4 regions of the Oryzihumus sp. JJN4-3R genome follow, and region 3 is predicted to be linked to each of the others. Evidence: riboswitches for the same ligand, from Rfam matches in the RefSeq annotation. Region 3 holds a riboswitch; each other region holds the start of a gene.
What was found. A riboswitch is a leader RNA that binds a small molecule or an ion and turns the genes downstream of it on or off. The one in region 3 is predicted to bind S-adenosylmethionine.

Region 1 (4,294 bases), 1.3 Mb from region 3:
TGGTCGAGCGGCTGCTCGACGTGGGCATCGACGGCAAGGGCCCGTTCGAGTCCGCCCAGAAGGTCGCCGACGTCGCCCTCGCCGACCACGCCGACATCGAGGGGGCTGTCGACGCGATCGTGCGGCTGCACCTGAAGATGGGCGCCGCCGGCGGGTTCGTCACCAGCCTCGGGGGCTTCGTGACCCTGCCGGTCGCGCTGCCCGCCAACGTCGCCGGGTTCTACCTCGTCGCCACCCGGATGGTCGCCGCGCTGGCGTCCGCCCGCGGCTACGACATCCGCCAGCCGGAGGTCCGTTCGGCGGTCCTGCTGGCGCTCGTCGGCGCCGACGCCGACGACCTGCTCTCCAAGGCCGGGGTGCGCAGCGCCGGGCGCCTGGCCAACCTGGCCGCCCAGCAGCTGCCCGGCCCGGCGCTCATGGTGGTCAACAAGGCGGTCGGCTTCCGGCTGCTCACCCAGGTCGGCAAGAAGTCGCTGACCCGCTTCGGCAAGGCGGTCCCGCTGGTCGGGGGCGTCGTCGGCGCCGGCCTGGACACCTACCTGCTCAAGCGGATCGCCGACCACTCGCGGCACGAGTTCCCGCGCCGCTCGCGCCAGCTGTCGCGCTGAGATCAGGGTCCGGGGGTCCCGCCCCGGGCGGAACCCCCGGACCCTCCCACCCGTCATACAGGCACGTCCGACCATCGGCGGGCAGCCGTGCTGCCCGCAGAGGGGAGCCCCCATGGCCACCGCCACCGCCCTGCGCTGGAGCGCGTTCCGCAACATCGCCCGCGCCCTGCGCGCCGTCGCCCGCCCGGGTGGTCCCGGGCTGCTCGAGCGGCTGCGCGCCATGCCGCGCCTCGTGCGGGCCACCGCCCGCGGGGAGTATGCCGGGACCAGCCTCAGCCGGCTCCTCCTCCTTGCGGGGGCGGTCGCCTACGTGGTCTCGCCGGTGGACCTCATGCCGGAGGCCCTCCTGGGCCTGCTCGGCCTGGCCGACGACGCGGTCGTCGTGTCATGGATCGCCACCATGGTGGTCAACGAGACCGAGCAGTTCCTGGCCTGGGAGCAGCAGCGCGACCGGACGGTCCCCGGGCAGGTCGTGGGCTGAGCCCGGCGGGTCTGCCGGCCGCCGGGAGGTCCTCCCGCCGGTTCCGTGAGGGGGCATCGCGGCTGGTTTGTCCACATGCCCCCCGGCGTTCGTCCCACTGTCCACAGGCGCGACGGCAGCCCTGTCGGGGGCGGCCGTCGCGCCGCAGAGTCGGGGCATGACCACGACACTGCACCTGCGCGGGCCGGCCGACATGCTGGCCGTCCTGCCCTACCAGCTCGGCTTCCACCCCCGCGACAGCGTGGTGGTGGTCAGCCTCCACGGTCGCCGCATGGGCCTGGTCCAGCGGCTCGACCTCCCGCCGCTCGAGCACGTCGCCGAGGCCGCCGCCGCGATGATCCGTCCGCTGCTCGCGGACGAGCCCGAGTCCGCCCTGCTCATCGGCTACGAGGGCACCGAGGGCGACTCGGCGCCCGTCCTTGATGCCCTGGAGGGCGCCTGCCTCGTCCTGGACCTGCCGGTGGCCGACCGCCTGGTCGTGCGCGACGGGAGGTGGTTCGCGCTCGACTGCGCTCAGGAGGACTGCTGTCCCGCGGCGGGCACACCGCTGCCGGCCGACCACGAGGTCCCCGCGGTGGCCGACTACGTCGGGCTCGAGGTGGCGCCCCTGGCCGACCGGGACGCCCTCGTGGCCAGCGTGAGCTCAGGGGAGCGCCCGCTGCTCACCCGGGCGGTCGGGGCCTGCGCCGACGAGCGGCTCCAGGCGCTGCTCGACGGCGACGGCGAGCCCGACCCGGGCGCCGGGCCCGAGGCTTGTGCCGAGCGCGACGCTCATGCCGAGCGCGACCGCGCGCTGCGCGTCTGGGCCACCCTGCTGCGTGACGACGACAACGCGCCGGTGGTCACCGACCTGCCACCGGTCGACCTGGCGCTCGCGGCCTTCTCCCTCGTCGACGTCCACCTGCGCGACGCCCTCATCGCCTGGCTGTGCCCCGGCACCCTCGACCTCGACCTGGTCGCCCCGGAGCTGCGCGACCAGCTGCGCGCAAGGTTGCCGCTGCGCGGCTGGAGCGCGGAGGAGCCGGACACCGCCGAGGCCACCGCCCAGCGGCGGGTCGAGGCGCGGCTGATGGCGCTGTGCCGGGTGCTGCCCGACGAGTGGGCGGTCGCCGCGCTGACGGTGCTGGCCAACGTGACCTGGTGGCGGGGTGACGGGGCGCTCACCCGGGTCGCCCTCGACCGGGCCCTGGCGGCCGACCCCGGCTACCGGCTTGCGACCCTGCTGGAGCGCATGGTGGACCTCGCCATCCGTCCCGAGGGGCGCAGCGCCTGAGGCCGCCGCTAGGTCCAGCCACCGGACGGGCGGTCCACCTGTCGGGACCGCGGTCGTATAGTGACGGCCAGGTCATGAGCTCCAGCGCGTAGCCCCGGCTTGCTGGACGGCAACCCTCCACCGCGGTGGGGTGCCCCGGGTGATGACCGGGCCGTCTGGACCGCAGGCGGCAAGCGCGGGCCCGGCCGGGCCCTGACACCACCTTCGGGAGCCGCCGTGACCGTCCTGTCCGACCCTGTTGCCGCCACGACGGGTCCGGGTCGCCGCCACGTCGACCTCGGCGGGCTCGGCCTGGAGGCCGGTGGCTCGCTGCCGGAGGTCCGCGTCGCCTACGAGACGTGGGGCCGGCTCAACGCCGCCAGGGACAACGCGATCCTCGTCGAGCACGCCCTGACCGGGGACAGCCACGTCGCCGGTCCCGCCGGCGACGAGCACCCCACGCCCGGGTGGTGGGACGGGCTGATCGGGCCGGGCCGCCCGCTCGACACCAACCGCTACTTCGTCGTCGCCAGCAACGTCCTCGGCGGCTGCCAGGGCACGACCGGCCCGTCCAGCCCGGCACCCGACGGCCGGCCGTGGGGGAGTCGCTTCCCGTTCGTCACCGTGCGCGACCAGGTCGCCGTGGAGGCCCGGCTCGCCGACGCGCTCGGCATCGACCGCTGGGCCGGGGTGCTCGGTGGCTCGATGGGCGGCATGCGCGCGCTGGAGTGGGCGGTGACGCACCCCGACCGCGTCGAGGCGTGCATCGTGCTGGCCAGCGGGGCCTACGCCACGGCCGAGCAGATCGCGTGGTGCCAGCCCCAGCTGCTGGCCATCCGCCAGGACCCGCACTTCCATGGCGGTGACTACTACGACCGGCCCGCCGGCCCCGACGCCGGCCTGGGCCTGGCGCGGCGGATCGCCCACGTCACCTACCGCAGCGAGCACGAGCTGGCCGAGCGCTTCGGCCGGGAGCCCCAGGGGGCCGAGGTCCCCCTGGGGGGCGGGGGCCGCTACGCGGTCGAGAGCTACCTGGACCACCACGCCGACAAGCTGGCGCGCCGGTTCGACGCCAACTCCTACCTGGTCCTCACCGAGGCCATGAACTCCCACGACGTCGGGCGGGGCCGGGGCGGCTGGCAGGCCGCCCTCGAGCGCGTCACGGCCCGGCTGACCGTGGCCTGCGTCGACTCCGACCGGCTCTACCCGCCACGGCTCTCGGACGAGATGGCCTCCGCGCCCGCCTCCGTCGGCGCCGCCTGGCGGGTCCGGTCGGACTACGGCCACGACGGCTTCCTCATCGAGATCGGCCAGGTCGGGCAGATCCTTCGCGAGGCGCTCGGCGACGCGGCGCGGTCCTGACGACGCATCTGCCGATATCCGGTACGGTCGCCGCACGGAGCAGCAGGTGCTGCGCGACTGGACAAGGAGGTTCAGGTGGCCGTCGTCGTGGGGTATGTGCCGACCAAGGAGGGCCGTGCGGCCCTGCGTCGAGCCGCGGAGGAGTGCCTGCTGCGGCGGACCAGGCTGATCGTCATCAACTCCCATCGCGGCGGCAAGGACCTCGACGCCGACGAGGCGCGCCGGTTCGACGAGGAGCTGCGAGCGGTCCAGGGCCAGCTCGAGCAGGTGGGCGTCCAGCACGAGGTGCGCCAGCTGGTCCGGGGCAACGAGCCGGCCGAGGACCTCATCGCCGCCGCGGAGGAGTCCGAGGCGGACTTCATCGTCATCGGCCTGCGCCGGCGGACCCCTGTGGGCAAGCTCATCCTCGGCTCCAACGCCCAGCGCATCCTCCTCGACGCCCCCTGTCCGGTCCTCGCAGTCAAGGCTCCGCCGGAGGGCTGAGCCCGTCGCGCGGGGCCCGGCCACCCGGCTGTGCGGCTCGTGCGCCTCGGGTGACGGGAAGGATTTCCCGATCTGGTGCGTTTGTGCAGGTGGAAGGGGGTCAATTCC
Region 2 (4,294 bases), 1.3 Mb from region 3:
CCGACGCGTCTGCATTGGGTAAAGACGACCCGCGGCCGGTGCCCCGCTGCCTACCGTCGCAGGCGGGAGGACACCGGCGCACCCGCTGGGCCGTGGCCGGGGGCCACCGCGACAGGGCGTGACGGGGTCGTCCCGCCCCTCCCCCCGTGACCCGCCCGCACCCACCCCGGGCAGGGTCTTTCGCGAAAGGTTCCACCCATGCGCCTGACCGCCTTGTGTGCCGCCGCCGGCCTCGCCGGCCTGGCCGGCCTTGTTGCCCCCTCCGCCGCCATGGCGGCCTCGCACGCGTCGGCCCACCCGGCCGACCACGGCAAGCACGCCGCCACCTCCCACGGCGCCAAGCACGACAAGCTCGCCGGCCTGCGCAAGGGCACGACGGCGGTCATCGCCGCCCAGACCCGCTCCGTCACCAGGCTCCTCGCCACCGAGAACGCGTCCTCCCGACTCAACACCACGGACAAGGCTGCCCTCGCCGCCGCGACCGCGAACGCCCTGACGGCTCTCGGCGCCGACACCTCTGCGGTGAAGACCGCCGCGACGGCACGCGACCTCCAGAAGCTCGGACAGGCCGCGGTCCGCACGGGCCAGGTCGCCCACGCGCAGTACGTCGTCGTGCTGGCCGCCGACCGGCAGGAGAGCGCCTCGGCCGCCCTGGCCCAGAGCGTGACCGCGCTGCAGACGCAGGTGGGCACCGCGACCCAGGCCGGCACCGACACCACGGCCCTGACGGCGGCCCTGACCGACCTCACCACCCAGCTCGCCACCGTCGACAGCAGCGCGAGCGGCGTCGTGACGGCGATCCTGGCGCTCTCCCCGACCGCGTCCCACACGGACCTGGTGACCGCCGAGCGCAGCGCCCGCACCGCGCTCCAGGCTGGGCACACCGCGCTCGCGGCCGCGACCACCGACGCCGACACGGTGAAGGCGGCCCTGGGCGGCTGACCCCGGGCACGTGGATCCGTGGGGTCGCGGACACCGGGCCGCGCGTGAGCTCGACCTTCGGGCTCACGCGCGGCTCAGGCGCCGGGTGAGAGGTAGGACGGCCCGCTGGGCGCCGGCGGCTCCTGCGTCTCGGGCACCTCCCCGGTGCGCTCGTGGCGCTCGATGAGCCGACGGCTCACGGCACGCAGCACCCGGGCGACCTCGACCGGGTCGGTGCCCGACGGCAGGAAGCCCCAGAGCTCCGGGCGCGGCAGTGCCACGTCGTCGAGGAACCCCTCCGGATCCACCGCCCAGAACCGGGATCGGCCGCGCGCCACGGCCAGGCGCAGCAGGTGCGGGGACCCCGGCAGCGCGAAGGTCAGGTGCCAGCCCCCGTCGGTCGCGACCCCGAAGCCGACCAGGGTCGCCTCGGTGGGCAGGAACGTCACGGCCGGTCCAGGGCGTCGTCGACCAGCTCGGCCAGCCCGCCCATGATGAGCGTCAGCACGTGCGCACTGCCCGGGAAGTCGGGCACCGCGGCGAGCAGGTCGTTGCTCAGGAACGCCGAGTAGCGCAGGCCGTCGTCGCCCACGGCCCACGCCCCGAAGGAGGTGTGCGCCTCGCCCGCGGGCGGACGGGTGCGGCCGGGCAGCTCGACGTCGACCCGGAGCCCCTCGCCCAGCCAACGGGAGGGCGCGATGGCGACCCTCAGGCGGGCACGGGTGCCGAGCTCGGCGGTCGAGCCCGCGTCCTCGTGCTCGAAGGCCCAACCCGGCAGGTCCCACAGCATCTGGTCCTGCAGCAGCGGCAGGGCGAGCCTGGCGGGACTGTCGACGCTCGACAGGAGCCTCATCGGAAACCAGCCCGAGGACTCGGCCAGGGCGGTGTGGACCAGGTCGGCTGCCGCGGCGAGCGTCAAGGCCTCCCGACGGTCCTCCAGCCGCGGTGGCACGGTGAACGACACGGTCAGGTCCGCCCCACCGTCGACCCCGGGCGTCCATGTGCCGAAGACCCCGGCGCCACGGCGGTCCCGCCGAGGCACGACCATCCCCGGCGTGGCGCAGGTGAGGTGCGCGCGACCGGTGGACGCGTCATACCGGCGGGTGAGGGTCGTCCGTCCCCAGCCGGAGCTGACCGCAAGGCTGTCCCGGCCGGCCCACAGCTCGCCGGCGAGCCACCGGCGCAGCGTCGCCCGCGCGTCCGGCAGCTCGATCGCGCACGGCGTGAGCTCGTCGTCGGCGTCGGCGCAGGAGAACCAGTGGCCACCGCAGATGAGCCCGTCGAGGGCAGGGATGACCTCGGCTTCCGGTCCGTGACGCTGGACCACCGCGCGCAGCCGCGCGGGCTGGTGGTGCCACCACCGCCGCTGCGCGCCGTCGGGCATCTGGACGAGCACCACGTCCCCCTCGAACCCGAGGACCCGCGCCGGCTCGCGGTCGGCGAAGTGCCGGCGCACCGGGATCCAGTGCATCTGGTGCCCGCGCCGATGGCTCAGGCAGCTGTTGACCTCCGGGATCTTGCGCCCGGACTGCTGTGAACTGTTGCCAGCCATGCTGACCCCCACACCTCGAGGCGCGGGTGACCCGCGCCTGCCGCTCGTACCGCCGGCACGGTGCCGGACAGTCGGGTCTTCTCCCAGGGGCACCGTGTGCGGAAGCGCGGTTGCCGTGACGGCCAGCGGGAGCCTGTATGCCGTCAGCTCAGGACCACCTCCACGGTAGACCCCAGCGCTGACAAGGGTTCTCAGGCCCGCGGCCCCGGCGCGTCGAGCGCAGGTGCAGCCGCGAGACGCCCTCTGTCGGTGGTCACCCCTACCTTCTTCGTACCGGCGGCGCACGCCGTTGTCGGGGGGAGGATGCGTGAACGACCAGCAGGACCGGCGGCCACGGGCCGAGGCCAGCGTGACCGTCGGTGGGACCACCCTGGGCCCGTTCGTCCTGCCCCGCCACAGCCCGGCGGGCGTCGGACGCGCGCCCGGCTGCGCGATACGGCTGGAGCCTGACTGGGCCCCGCGACGGCTGGCGACGTTCGCGCCGGTGGACGACGGCTGGTTGCTGCGCAACGGCGAGCGCACCCGGCTGACCGCCGTCAGCCGGACCCTGCGCCACGGCGTGTTCGAGCGCGGTGCGGTGGTGTTCCTGCAGGCCGGGCGCTGGAGCCTGGCGTGGGACCTCGACGGCGTCTGCACGGCCGAGGTGCGCATCACCTCGGTGCCGCAGGAGGCGAGCGAGCAGCTGCCCTACGCGCTGGACGACACGGTCCGGGACGCCGGCGCCGGCGTCATCGTCCGCACCGCGGTCGCCGGGGCGCGCATGCCCCTCTCGCCGCGGACCCGGCACCGGCTCGCGGTCCTGTTCGCCCACGAGCTCGACGGCACACCCCCACCGGAGAACCTGTGCCGCGCCGCCGGGCGACGGCTCGACCTGGCCGAGGCGCAGGTCAAGCGGACCGCGCTGCGCGTGCGCGACCGGCTCAACGCCCGGCGCGAGCACCCGCTGCAGTCGTTGGAGGAGCTGGGCTACTACCTGGTCCACGTGTCGGGCGCCATCGGCCCCGACGACCTGGATCCGTGAGGGTGGGGCAGGTACCCGGGTACCTGTCGTCCCGGTTCGATCCGTCGCAGACTGGGGAGGAATCCCCGACCTGACCCGTTGGAGTGCTTGTGCCGCCCACCCCACGCCCCGCGTCCGCCAACGCCAGCTTCGTCACCGACCGGCTCGCCGTCGGCGGTGACCTGAGCCCGCGCGAGGAGCTCGCCCTCGTCCAGCTCGAGGAGCTCGTGGAGCACGGCGTCAGCCACATCATCGACGTGCGGATCGAGTGGAGCGACGAGGCGTTCGTGGCCGAGCACGCCCCGCAGATCCGCTACCTGCACCACGGGATGGACGACGCCGGGCAGCAGGTCGACGCCCGCTGGTTCGACTCCGGGGTCGGCTACGCACTGGAGGCGTTCGAGACGACCCCCGACGCGGTCGTGCTGGCCCACTGCCACATGGGCATCAACCGCGGGCCCTCCCTCGGCTTCGCGATCCTGCTCGCCCAGGGCTGGGACCCGGTCGAAGCGCTCGACGCGATCCGGGCGGCCCGGCCGATCGCCTATATCGACTACGCCAAGGACGCGTTGCGCTGGCACCACGAGCGGGTCGGCAGCGAGCGCGCCGCTCTCACCCGCGACCTCAAGCGCCTGGCCGCCTGGCGCCGGCGCAACGAGCTCGACGTCGTCTCGATCATCCGCGGCATCCGCCGGGCCGAGTTCGCCGGCTGACCGCCCCTCGTCAGGGCGCGGGGCGCAGGATCGGCGGGCTGAGCTGCTCGGCCGGCCCCGCGCGATACAGCATGGCGGGGCGGCCGCCGCCGCGCGTGGTCCGCTCCC
Region 3 (4,294 bases):
GCGGGCGCCGCGGGCGACGGCGTCGCGCAGCCCCTGCAGGAGGCCCTCGGGGTAGGGGCCCTCCTCGATGGCCGGCACGGCGATGAGGTCGGCGTCGGCGAGGCGGTCGAAGCCGTGCTCGGCGGTGATGGCGAACCCGGTCCGGGCCGGCACGGCCTCGCCGGGGTTCTCGGCGCAGATGAGGAAGTCGAACGCCGGGACGCCCTGGTCGGTGCGGTCGATCCCGAAGACCTCGCAGAGCACCCCCAGCTCGAAGGGCGAGAGCTGCGGGAGCACGGGGACGGCGATGGTGCGCAGCATGGGACCAGCATGCCACCGATCTGGCGGGAAATCGATGGCTGATGTCATTTCCGCCACTCGTGGCCGGTATCAGGTGCGAAGCATGATTTCTGCCATGGAACTCCTCATCATGTTTGCCGCACTCGTCGTCATCGCCGTCCTCGCCCCGCGCTTCGGCGCCGACACCCACCGCAGTCGCGAGTGGGAGGAGCCGATCGACCCGTGGCCGGCCGGCATCCGCAACCCCCTGCCCAAGCCGCGTCGGACCCGCCTTCCGTGACCCGTCCGCACCACCGTCACCCCGTCCATCACCACCCGTCCATCACCCCCCGTCCATCACCCTCGTCCATCACGCCAGTCGCATCACGCCAGTCAGGGCGGTGTCGTCGCCGACGACACCGCCCTGACTGCTGAGATCAGGTGTGCACCCGCTGCCCGGTCAGGGGAGGGGCTGGCTACCAGGGGGATGGCTACCAGGGACGGGGGAGGGTGAGGTCGCGCGGGTCGTCGACCGGCGCCCAGCTGCCGTCGACGTGGTGGTACGCGAACGCCGGCCCGTCCGTGGCCAGCCGCCGCACCGCCGCGAGCAGCCGGTCCACGTGCTCGAGGGTGTTGCCCAGTCCGACGCTGGCCCGCACCGCCGTGGCCGGGGCGCCCGGCCCGTCGAGCAGGGCGTCCACGAGCAGGTGGGCGCAGAACTTGCCGTCGCGCACCCCGATGCCCCACTCCGCGGACAGGGCCGCCGAGACCAGCGAGCTGTCCACGCCGTCGATCGTGAAGGTGGCCACGCCGACCCGGTCGTGGTCCTCGCCGAACACCGACCACGTGGTGACGCCCTCGATGGCCGCGAGCCCGGCGCGGAGCCGGTCCGCCAGTGCCGCCTCGTGGGCCTCGACGGCCGCCCGGTCCCGGGCGATCGTCGCGCAGGCGGCGGCCAGGGCGATGGCTCCGATCACGTTGGGGCTGCCGGCCTCGTGGCGGGCGGCACCGGCCTGCCACTCCACCGTCCGCTCGCCGACCCGGGCCGTCGCGCCGCCGCCCTTGAGGTAGGGCGCGGCCTCGTCCAGCCAGTCCGCCCGTCCCACGAGGGCGCCGGTGCCGAAGGGGGCGTACAGCTTGTGCCCGGAGAGGGCGACGTAGTCGACGTCAAGGGCGCTGATGTCGACGAGACGGTGGGGTGCGAGCTGCGCGGCGTCGAGGACGACGCGCGCGGCATACCGCTTGGCGATGGCCACGACCCGCTCGACCGGCCACAGCTCGCCGGTGACGTTTGAGGCGCCGGTGACCACGACCAGGCGGGGGCCGTCGCTGGTGCGGGCGTGCTCGGCCAGGGCGTCCTCGAGCAGGACCAGGGCGTCCTCGATACTGCCCGGCACCGGCAGGCGGACCGTGCGACGCGGGTCCCACGGCAGCAGGGCCGCGTGGTGCTCGGACTCGAAGACGAAGGTCGTCGTACGCCGCGGGAGCGCCCGGGCCAGCAGGTTGAGGGAGTCGGTGGTGTTGCGGGTGAAGACGACCAGGTCGTCCTCGCGGGCGCCGACGAAGGAGGCGACCTCCTCGCGGGCCTGCTCGTACCACGCGCTGGTCACCCGGGAGGCGTAGCCGTTGCCGCGGTGGACCGAGGAGTAGGTGCGCAGCGCGCCGTCGACCGCGGTCCGGACCGCTTCCAGGGCCGGCGTGCTCGCGGCGTGGTCGAAGTTCGCGTAGTCGACCACCGTCCGGTGCAGCGTGGGCACGCCCAGGTCCGCCTGGACCGTGGGCGGCAGCGGGGTCAGGACGTCGGTCGGCAGCGCGGGGACCGGCCGCAGGTGGTCCCGGGCCGGGGTGGCGGGCGCCGCGGGGGTGGTCGGGGCGGCGGGAGTGCCGGGGGTCGATGTGGCCGGGGCGGCCGACGTGGCGGGGACGCCCGCAGCCGCCGGCGGGGCGGGGGAGTGGTGGCGGCGTCGGCTGATGGTGGCGATCGACAACGAAGTCAGCTCCTCGCTGGTCCGGTGGACCGTCGAGGCCGGCTGGGGCCGTCAGGTCCGCGCTTGCCGGCACCGCGGGCGCGGGCCGACCGGGTCGTCACCCGGAGCACCCCGCCGCGAAAGGAGGGTTGCCGGCCAGCAAGCCGGGGCTTGACGCTGGCACTCATGACCTGCGTCGACCGTAGCGGGGCGCCATCGCAAATGCCCACCACTCGGGCACGACTTCCCGGGATGTGAGACCCGAGCGGGGTGGGCGGCCCGGTCGAGGGGTCGGCCGGGGCCGGCGCGGCGAGCCGGTCGAGGGACCGCTCCCTGGGCGCGACACCAGGTCCACGGAGGACGCGCCGCGCCGCGAGGCGCGTGTGACGCGTGATGTCGTCGGGGCGATCGCGTAGCCTGCGAAGGTGGCGACCCGCACGACTTCCTCCTCGCGCTCGAGCTCCTCGAAGCGCGCCGGCGCCGCACGCCCGGCCGCCAAGACCGCCGGCCGGCCCGCGGCCGGGACCGCTGCGGCCCGTAAGCCGGCGGCGCGCAAGACTGCGGCTCGCAAGCCGGCCGCGCGCCCCGCTCCGCGGGCCGGGGGCCTGCCGCTCCCGGTCCGTGCTGCTCGTGGCGCCTGGATGGGGCTGGCCCACCTCGCCGGCGGCGCCGTGCGCAAGGTCGGCCACAGCGCCCGCGAGCTCGAGCCGGAGCACCGCCGCGACGGGATCGGCTTCGCGCTCATCGCCCTGGCCATCGTGGTCGCTGCCCGCGAGTGGTGGGGCCTGCGCGGCCCGGTCGGTGACGTCGTCCACGCCGTCGTCGCCGGCACGTTCGGCCGGGTCGGCCTCGCCGTGCCCCTCGTGCTGATCGCCCTCGGCCTGCGCCTGCTGCGCGCCCCGCAGGAGGCCTCCTCGACCAACCGGATCGGGATCGGCCTCACCGCCCTGACCTTCGCGGCCGCCGGTCTCGTGCACCTCACCGCCGGGGTGCCGACCCCGCCCGACGGCGCGACCCGCATGCGTGAGGCGGGCGGCATCATCGGCTACCTCGCCTCGAGCCCGCTCGTGGCCGGTATCACGGTCTACGGCACGGTCCCGATCCTGCTGCTGCTGGGTGCCTTCGGGCTGCTCGTCACCACCGCCACTCCGGTCCACATGGTCCCGGCGCGGCTGGGCGAGCTGCGCGACTGGATGCTCCACCGCAAGACCGAGGTCGAGCCGGAGCCCGAGCCGGAGGCGCAGCCCAAGCGGCGCCGCCGCGCGGTCGCCGACGGCGGGCTCGACGGGGACGAGGCGTTCGAGCAGGCAGCGATCGTCGCCCGGGAGGCCAAGGCCAAGGGCTACCGGCCGGGGGAGAAGCGCCCCACCCCGCCCGGCACCCTCGCCCCCGGCGAGGACGCCGCCGCCGCGGCACTCGCCGCAGCCAAGGCCGGCGCCGGCGCTGCTGCCGCCTCGGCTGCGGCAGCCGGAGTGCCGGCCAAGGCGCCCCTGGAGCCGCCGCCCACGACCCCGTTGCCGCAGCGGGTGGAGCAGCTTGCCCTCGCCGGGGACGTCACCTACACCCTGCCGGACAACGCGATCCTGGCCCCGGGCTCGCCGCACAAGGCCCGCAGCGCGGCCAACGACAAGGTCGTGGAGTCGCTCACCCAGGTGCTCGAGCAGTTCGAGATCGACGCCCAGGTGACGGGCTTCATGCGCGGGCCGACGGTGACCCGCTACGAGGTCGAGCTCGGGCCGGGCATCAAGGTCGAGCGCGTCACCGCGCTCTCCAAGAACATCGCGTATGCCGTCGCCTCGGCCGACGTGCGCATCCTCAGCCCGATTCCCGGCAAGTCCGCCATCGGTATCGAGATCCCCAACACCGACCGCGAGAAGGTCAGCCTCGGCGACGTGCTGCGCAGCCAGACGGCGCGCAACAACGAGCACCCGATGGTCATGGGTGTCGGCAAGGACGTGGAGGGCGGCTACGTCATCGCCAATCTCGCCAAGATGCCGCACCTGCTCGTCGCCGGCGCCACCGGAGCCGGCAAGTCCAGCTTCGTGAACTCGATGATCACCTCGATCCTC
Region 4 (4,294 bases), 1.3 Mb from region 3:
GGCGCAGGGGTGTTGGAGGCGACCACCTTCTCCAGCGGGTCGGACATGCGGGCCAGCCAGTGCTCGGCGACCGCGTCACGCAGCGCCGCCTTGCTCGGGAAGTGGCGGTAGACGCTGCCGTGGCTGACGCCGAGCTCGCGCGCGACGTCGACGACGGTGGCCTTGGCAGGCCCGTAGCGGCGGAGGACGTCCTCCGCCGCCACGAGGATCTGCTCGGCCGTGAGGGCCGACTCGACCATCAGGCGTCCACGGTCCGGCGCTCGCTGTCCAGGAACGCCATCTGCTCGGCGGCGTAACGGGTCCCGGCGACGGCATCAGCGGGGACGGCCGCCTCGATCGCCGCGAGGTCCCCCGCCGACAGCTCCAGGTCGACGGAGCCCAGGGCCTCGGCCAGGCGGTTCCGGCGACGGGCGCCGACCAACGGCACGATGTCCTCGCCGCGGGAGAGCACCCAGGCGATCGCGGCCTGGGCCACCGTCGCCCCCTGGGCCTCGGCCACTCCACGAAGGGCCTCGACCAGCCGCAGGTTCTGCTGGAGGTTCTCGCCCTGGAAGCGCGGGCTGTGGGCGCGGAAGTCGGTGACCGGGGTCTCGCGCTCCGGCGTCCAGTGGCCGCTGAGCAGGCCGCGGGAGAGCACGCCGTAGGCGGTGATGCCGATGCCGAGCTCGCGCGTGGTGGGCAGGATCTCCTGCTCGATGCCGCGGGAGACCAAGGAGTACTCGATCTGCAGGTCGGCGATCGGGTGGACGGCGTGGGCCCGGCGGATCGTCCCGGCTCCGACCTCGGACAGGCCGATGTGGCGGACGTGGCCGGCCTGGACCATCTCGGCGATCGCGCCGACGGTCTCCTCGATCGGCACGGCGGGGTCGAGGCGGGCGAGGCGGTAGACGTCGACGTGGTCGGTGCCCAGCCGCTTCAGCGTGTAGGCGAGGGAGCTCTTGACGGCAGCGGGGCGGCCGTCGACGCCGAGCCAGCTGCCGCCGGGGCCACGCAGGGCGCCGAACTTGACGCTGACCTGGACGCCGTCGCGGTCGCGGCCTCGCAGCGCCTCGCGGATGAGCATCTCGTTGTGGCCGGCGCCGTAGAAGTCACCGGTGTCGAGCAGGGTGACGCCGGCGTCGAGCGCGGCGTGGATCGTCGCGATGCTCTCGGCGTCGTCGGCGGGGCCGTAGAGGTCGGACATGCCCATGCAGCCGAGGCCGAGGGCCGAGACGACGGGGCCGGTGGAGCCGAGGGTGCGGGTGCGCATGGTGGAGAGCCTTCCGTTGGTGACGGCTCCACTGTGCGCCTGACAACTGACAGATGTCAACTTTTGTCAGTCGATCTGACAGTGCATTGCGCCCGATGTGATCGCACGGAAGCCCCTTGAGGGCACTCCCGGCGACCACACCGGGCGCAAACGCGGCTGGGTCAGTCGCCCTTGGCGGCGGTGAACCCCTGCTCGAGGTCGGCGAGGATGTCGTCGATGTGCTCGATGCCGACGGCCAGGCGGACCAGGCCTGCCGTCACCCCGGCGGCGAGGCGGTCCTCGTCCGGCCCCTGGGAGTGCGTGGTCGAGGCGGGGTGGATCGCCAGCGAGCGCACGTCGCCGATGTTGGCGACGTGGCTGTGCAGCGTCAGGGCCTCGACGAACCGCCGGCCCGCGTCGACGCCGCCGCGGACCTCGAACGCCAGCACCGCCCCGGCTCCCTTGGGGCTGTACTTCTGCGCCTTGGCGTAGCTCTCGTGCTCGGGCAGCGAGGCCCACACGACGCGCTCGACCTGGTCCTTGGACTGCAGGAAGGCCGCCACCTTGTGGGTGTTCTCCAGGTGCCGGTCCAGCCGAAGGCTCAGGGTCTCCACGCCCTGGGCGACGAGGAAGGCGTTGAACGGCGAGATCGCCGAGCCCAGGTCGCGCAGCAGCTGCACCCGCGCCTTGAGGATGAAGGCCAGGTTGGCGCCCAGCGGGCTGCCGACGCCGAGGTCCCGCGCGAAGACGAGGCCGTGGTAGCTCTCCTCCGGGGTGTTGTAGTTGGGGAACTTCTCCGGGTCGCGGCCGAAGTCGAACGTGCCGCCGTCGACGATCACCCCGGCGATCGCGGTGCCGTGGCCGCCGAGGTACTTCGTCGCGGAGTGCACGACCACGTCGGCGCCCCACTCCAGCGGCCGGATCAGGTAGGGCGTGGCGATCGTGTTGTCCACGACCAGCGGCACGCCGTGCTCGTGCGCCACCCGCGCGACGCCCTCGATGTCGAGGACCTCGGACTTGGGGTTGGAGATCGTCTCCCCGAAGAAGAGCTTGGTGTTGGGTCGGACGGCGGCCTTCCACGACTCGAGGTCGTTGGCGTCGGCGACGAACGACACCTCGATGCCGAACTTGGGCAGCGTGTGCTTGAGCAGGTTGAAGGTGCCGCCGTAGAGCGACGGGCTGGCCACGACGTGGTCCCCGGCCTCGGCGATGTTGAGGATCGCGATGGTCTCGGCGGCCTGGCCGGAGGAGACCAGCAGCGCCCCCACGCCACCCTCGAGCGAGGCGATCCGCTGCTCGACCGCGTCCTGGGTCGGGTTCATGATCCGGGTGTAGATGTTGCCGAACTCCTTGAGCGCGAACAGGTTCGCCGCGTGCTCGGTGTCGCGGAACACGTAGGAGGTCGTCTGGTAGATCGGCAGCGCGCGGGCGCCGGTCGCGGGGTCGGGCACCTGGCCGGCGTGGACCTGCCGCGTCTCGAAGGACCAGTTCGGGGTGGTGTCAGTCATCGGTTTCCCTTGCCTCTCAACACTTCTCACGTATGACGAGTGGTCGCGAAAGGTGCGGAGCGCACCTCACGCGAGGTGCGGGATACCGAAGGGAGGTGCTCCCGCGCTTGCGGCGTGCCGGGGTGGCACGTCGCCTGGTCCTCACCCGGGGCACCCCACCGCGGTGGAGGGTTGCCGGCCAGCGAGCCGGGGCTTGGCGCTGGCACTCATGACCTGGATCGACCTTAGGACGGCCGCTCACGCACCGGAACGGCCGTCTCTCATCGCGGACGCGCCGCCCACCCGGGACGGCGGCCAGGCTCAGACGCCGAGCGCCGACAGGGTGACGAAGGAGTAGCCGTAGGCGCGCAGCTGGCTGATCACCCGGGGCAGGGCAGCGGCGTCGAGGGTCGTGTGGTCCTGCGGGTTGGACCCGACGTGCATGAGCACGATCTCGCCGGGGGTGCGCGCCGCGACGACCCGGGCGACCACCGCGTCGGCGGTCTGGCCGCCGGAGGTGCCCTTCCAGCCGAGGCTGTCGACGGTCCAGCCGACCGCGACGTAGCCCATCGAGTTGACCAGGGAGAGCGTGTGCGACGTGTACTCCCCGAACGGGAAGCGGAACAGCGGCTTGGGGCTGCGACCCGTCGTCGCCACGATCGCGGAGTACCCGGCGGACACCTCGGTGCGCACGGCCGTGTCGGCGAGGGTGGTCATGTGCAGGTGGTTGTCGGTGTGGTTGCCGATGCGCCCGTAGGCCGCGACCTGCCGTGCCAGCGTGGGGTAGGCGCGGACGAAGTCCCCGGTGAGGTAGAAGCTGGCCGGCACGCCCTGGGCCCGGAGGGTGGCCAGGATCGAGGGCACGCCGTCACCGTTCGCGCCGGCGTCGAAGGTCAGCGCGACGACCTTGCTCGAGGTGGGGATGCGGGACACGACCGTGCCGGACAGGTGGGCCGGCAGCCCCGACGGGGTCGTCGGTCGCGGCGGGATGGTGGGGTGCGGCGTGGTCGGTCGCGGCGCCGTGGGGCGCGGCGTGCCCGGCCGCGGCGCGGACGTCGTGGTGCCCGGACGCGGAGCGGTCGTCGGGCGCGGCGCGGGAGTGGTGGGTCGGGACGTCGTCGCAGGAGGGGAGGTCCGCGCGGTGCTCGAGCCGCCCGGCGAGGTCGTCGAGACCGATGGGGAGGTCGGAGTCACGCTCGTCGTCGCCGCGCCGGTCCCGGCGGCCCCACCGCAGGCCGCCCCACCCAGCACGACGGCGGTGGCGACCAGCGCCACCATGCCCGTCCGACGCGGCCCTCGCACCGTGACCACCTCTCCCCTGTCGACCCCCGCACTCGGGGGCCACCTCCACGGTGCGCCCGACCCCCGGGCGCCGCCATGGTCCTACGTCCCCCGGCGCACGGTCTTAGGACACCTGAGGGAGGTGGCCCTCACAGCCGACTCATAGCGTCGGCCGCAGGCGGGCGCCGGACGGCGCCGACCGCCAGAGGACCCCGGGAGGACTGATGAAGCTGAGCCGAAGCTGCCTCGTGGCAGCCGTCACGGTGGCCGCGGCCTCCCTGGCCGTCGCCCCCACCGC

Region 1: another riboswitch for S-adenosylmethionine. It lies ahead of metX (homoserine O-acetyltransferase MetX); the one in region 3 lies ahead of AC3ANM_RS18285 (aminotransferase class V-fold PLP-dependent enzyme).
Region 2: another riboswitch for S-adenosylmethionine. It lies ahead of AC3ANM_RS04670 (hypothetical protein); the one in region 3 lies ahead of AC3ANM_RS18285 (aminotransferase class V-fold PLP-dependent enzyme).
Region 4: another riboswitch for S-adenosylmethionine. It lies ahead of AC3ANM_RS04545 (bifunctional o-acetylhomoserine/o-acetylserine sulfhydrylase); the one in region 3 lies ahead of AC3ANM_RS18285 (aminotransferase class V-fold PLP-dependent enzyme).

What each region holds. Positions count from the first base shown of each region.
Region 1 is NZ_CM173229.1:977,119-981,412, reverse strand. It holds gene AC3ANM_RS04435 (EcsC family protein) at 1-608, shown strand, start outside; gene AC3ANM_RS04430 (YkvA family protein) at 721-1,089, shown strand; gene AC3ANM_RS04425 (DUF4192 domain-containing protein) at 1,247-2,362, shown strand; SAM riboswitch class IV at 2,433-2,544, shown strand; gene metX (homoserine O-acetyltransferase MetX) at 2,579-3,703, shown strand; gene AC3ANM_RS04415 (universal stress protein) at 3,779-4,186, shown strand.
Region 2 is NZ_CM173229.1:1,030,388-1,034,681, forward strand. It holds gene AC3ANM_RS04660 (hypothetical protein) at 199-942, shown strand; gene AC3ANM_RS04665 (hypothetical protein) at 1,017-1,370, opposite strand; gene AC3ANM_RS04670 (hypothetical protein) at 1,367-2,473, opposite strand; SAM riboswitch class IV at 2,511-2,629, opposite strand; gene AC3ANM_RS04675 (hypothetical protein) at 2,781-3,494, shown strand; gene AC3ANM_RS04680 (dual specificity protein phosphatase family protein) at 3,584-4,186, shown strand; gene AC3ANM_RS04685 (NUDIX hydrolase) at 4,197-4,294, opposite strand, start outside.
Region 3 is NZ_CM173229.1:3,828,243-3,832,536, forward strand. It holds gene AC3ANM_RS18275 (GlxA family transcriptional regulator) at 1-300, opposite strand, end outside; gene AC3ANM_RS18280 (hypothetical protein) at 395-559, shown strand; gene AC3ANM_RS18285 (aminotransferase class V-fold PLP-dependent enzyme) at 750-2,246, opposite strand; SAM riboswitch class IV at 2,301-2,417, opposite strand; gene AC3ANM_RS18290 (FtsK/SpoIIIE family DNA translocase) at 2,651-4,294, shown strand, end outside.
Region 4 is NZ_CM173229.1:1,004,831-1,009,124, forward strand. It holds gene AC3ANM_RS04535 (TetR/AcrR family transcriptional regulator) at 1-239, opposite strand, end outside; gene AC3ANM_RS04540 (aldo/keto reductase) at 239-1,249, opposite strand; gene AC3ANM_RS04545 (bifunctional o-acetylhomoserine/o-acetylserine sulfhydrylase) at 1,411-2,736, opposite strand; SAM riboswitch class IV at 2,835-2,950, opposite strand; gene AC3ANM_RS04550 (polysaccharide deacetylase family protein) at 3,037-4,017, opposite strand; gene AC3ANM_RS04555 (ScyD/ScyE family protein) at 4,221-4,294, shown strand, end outside.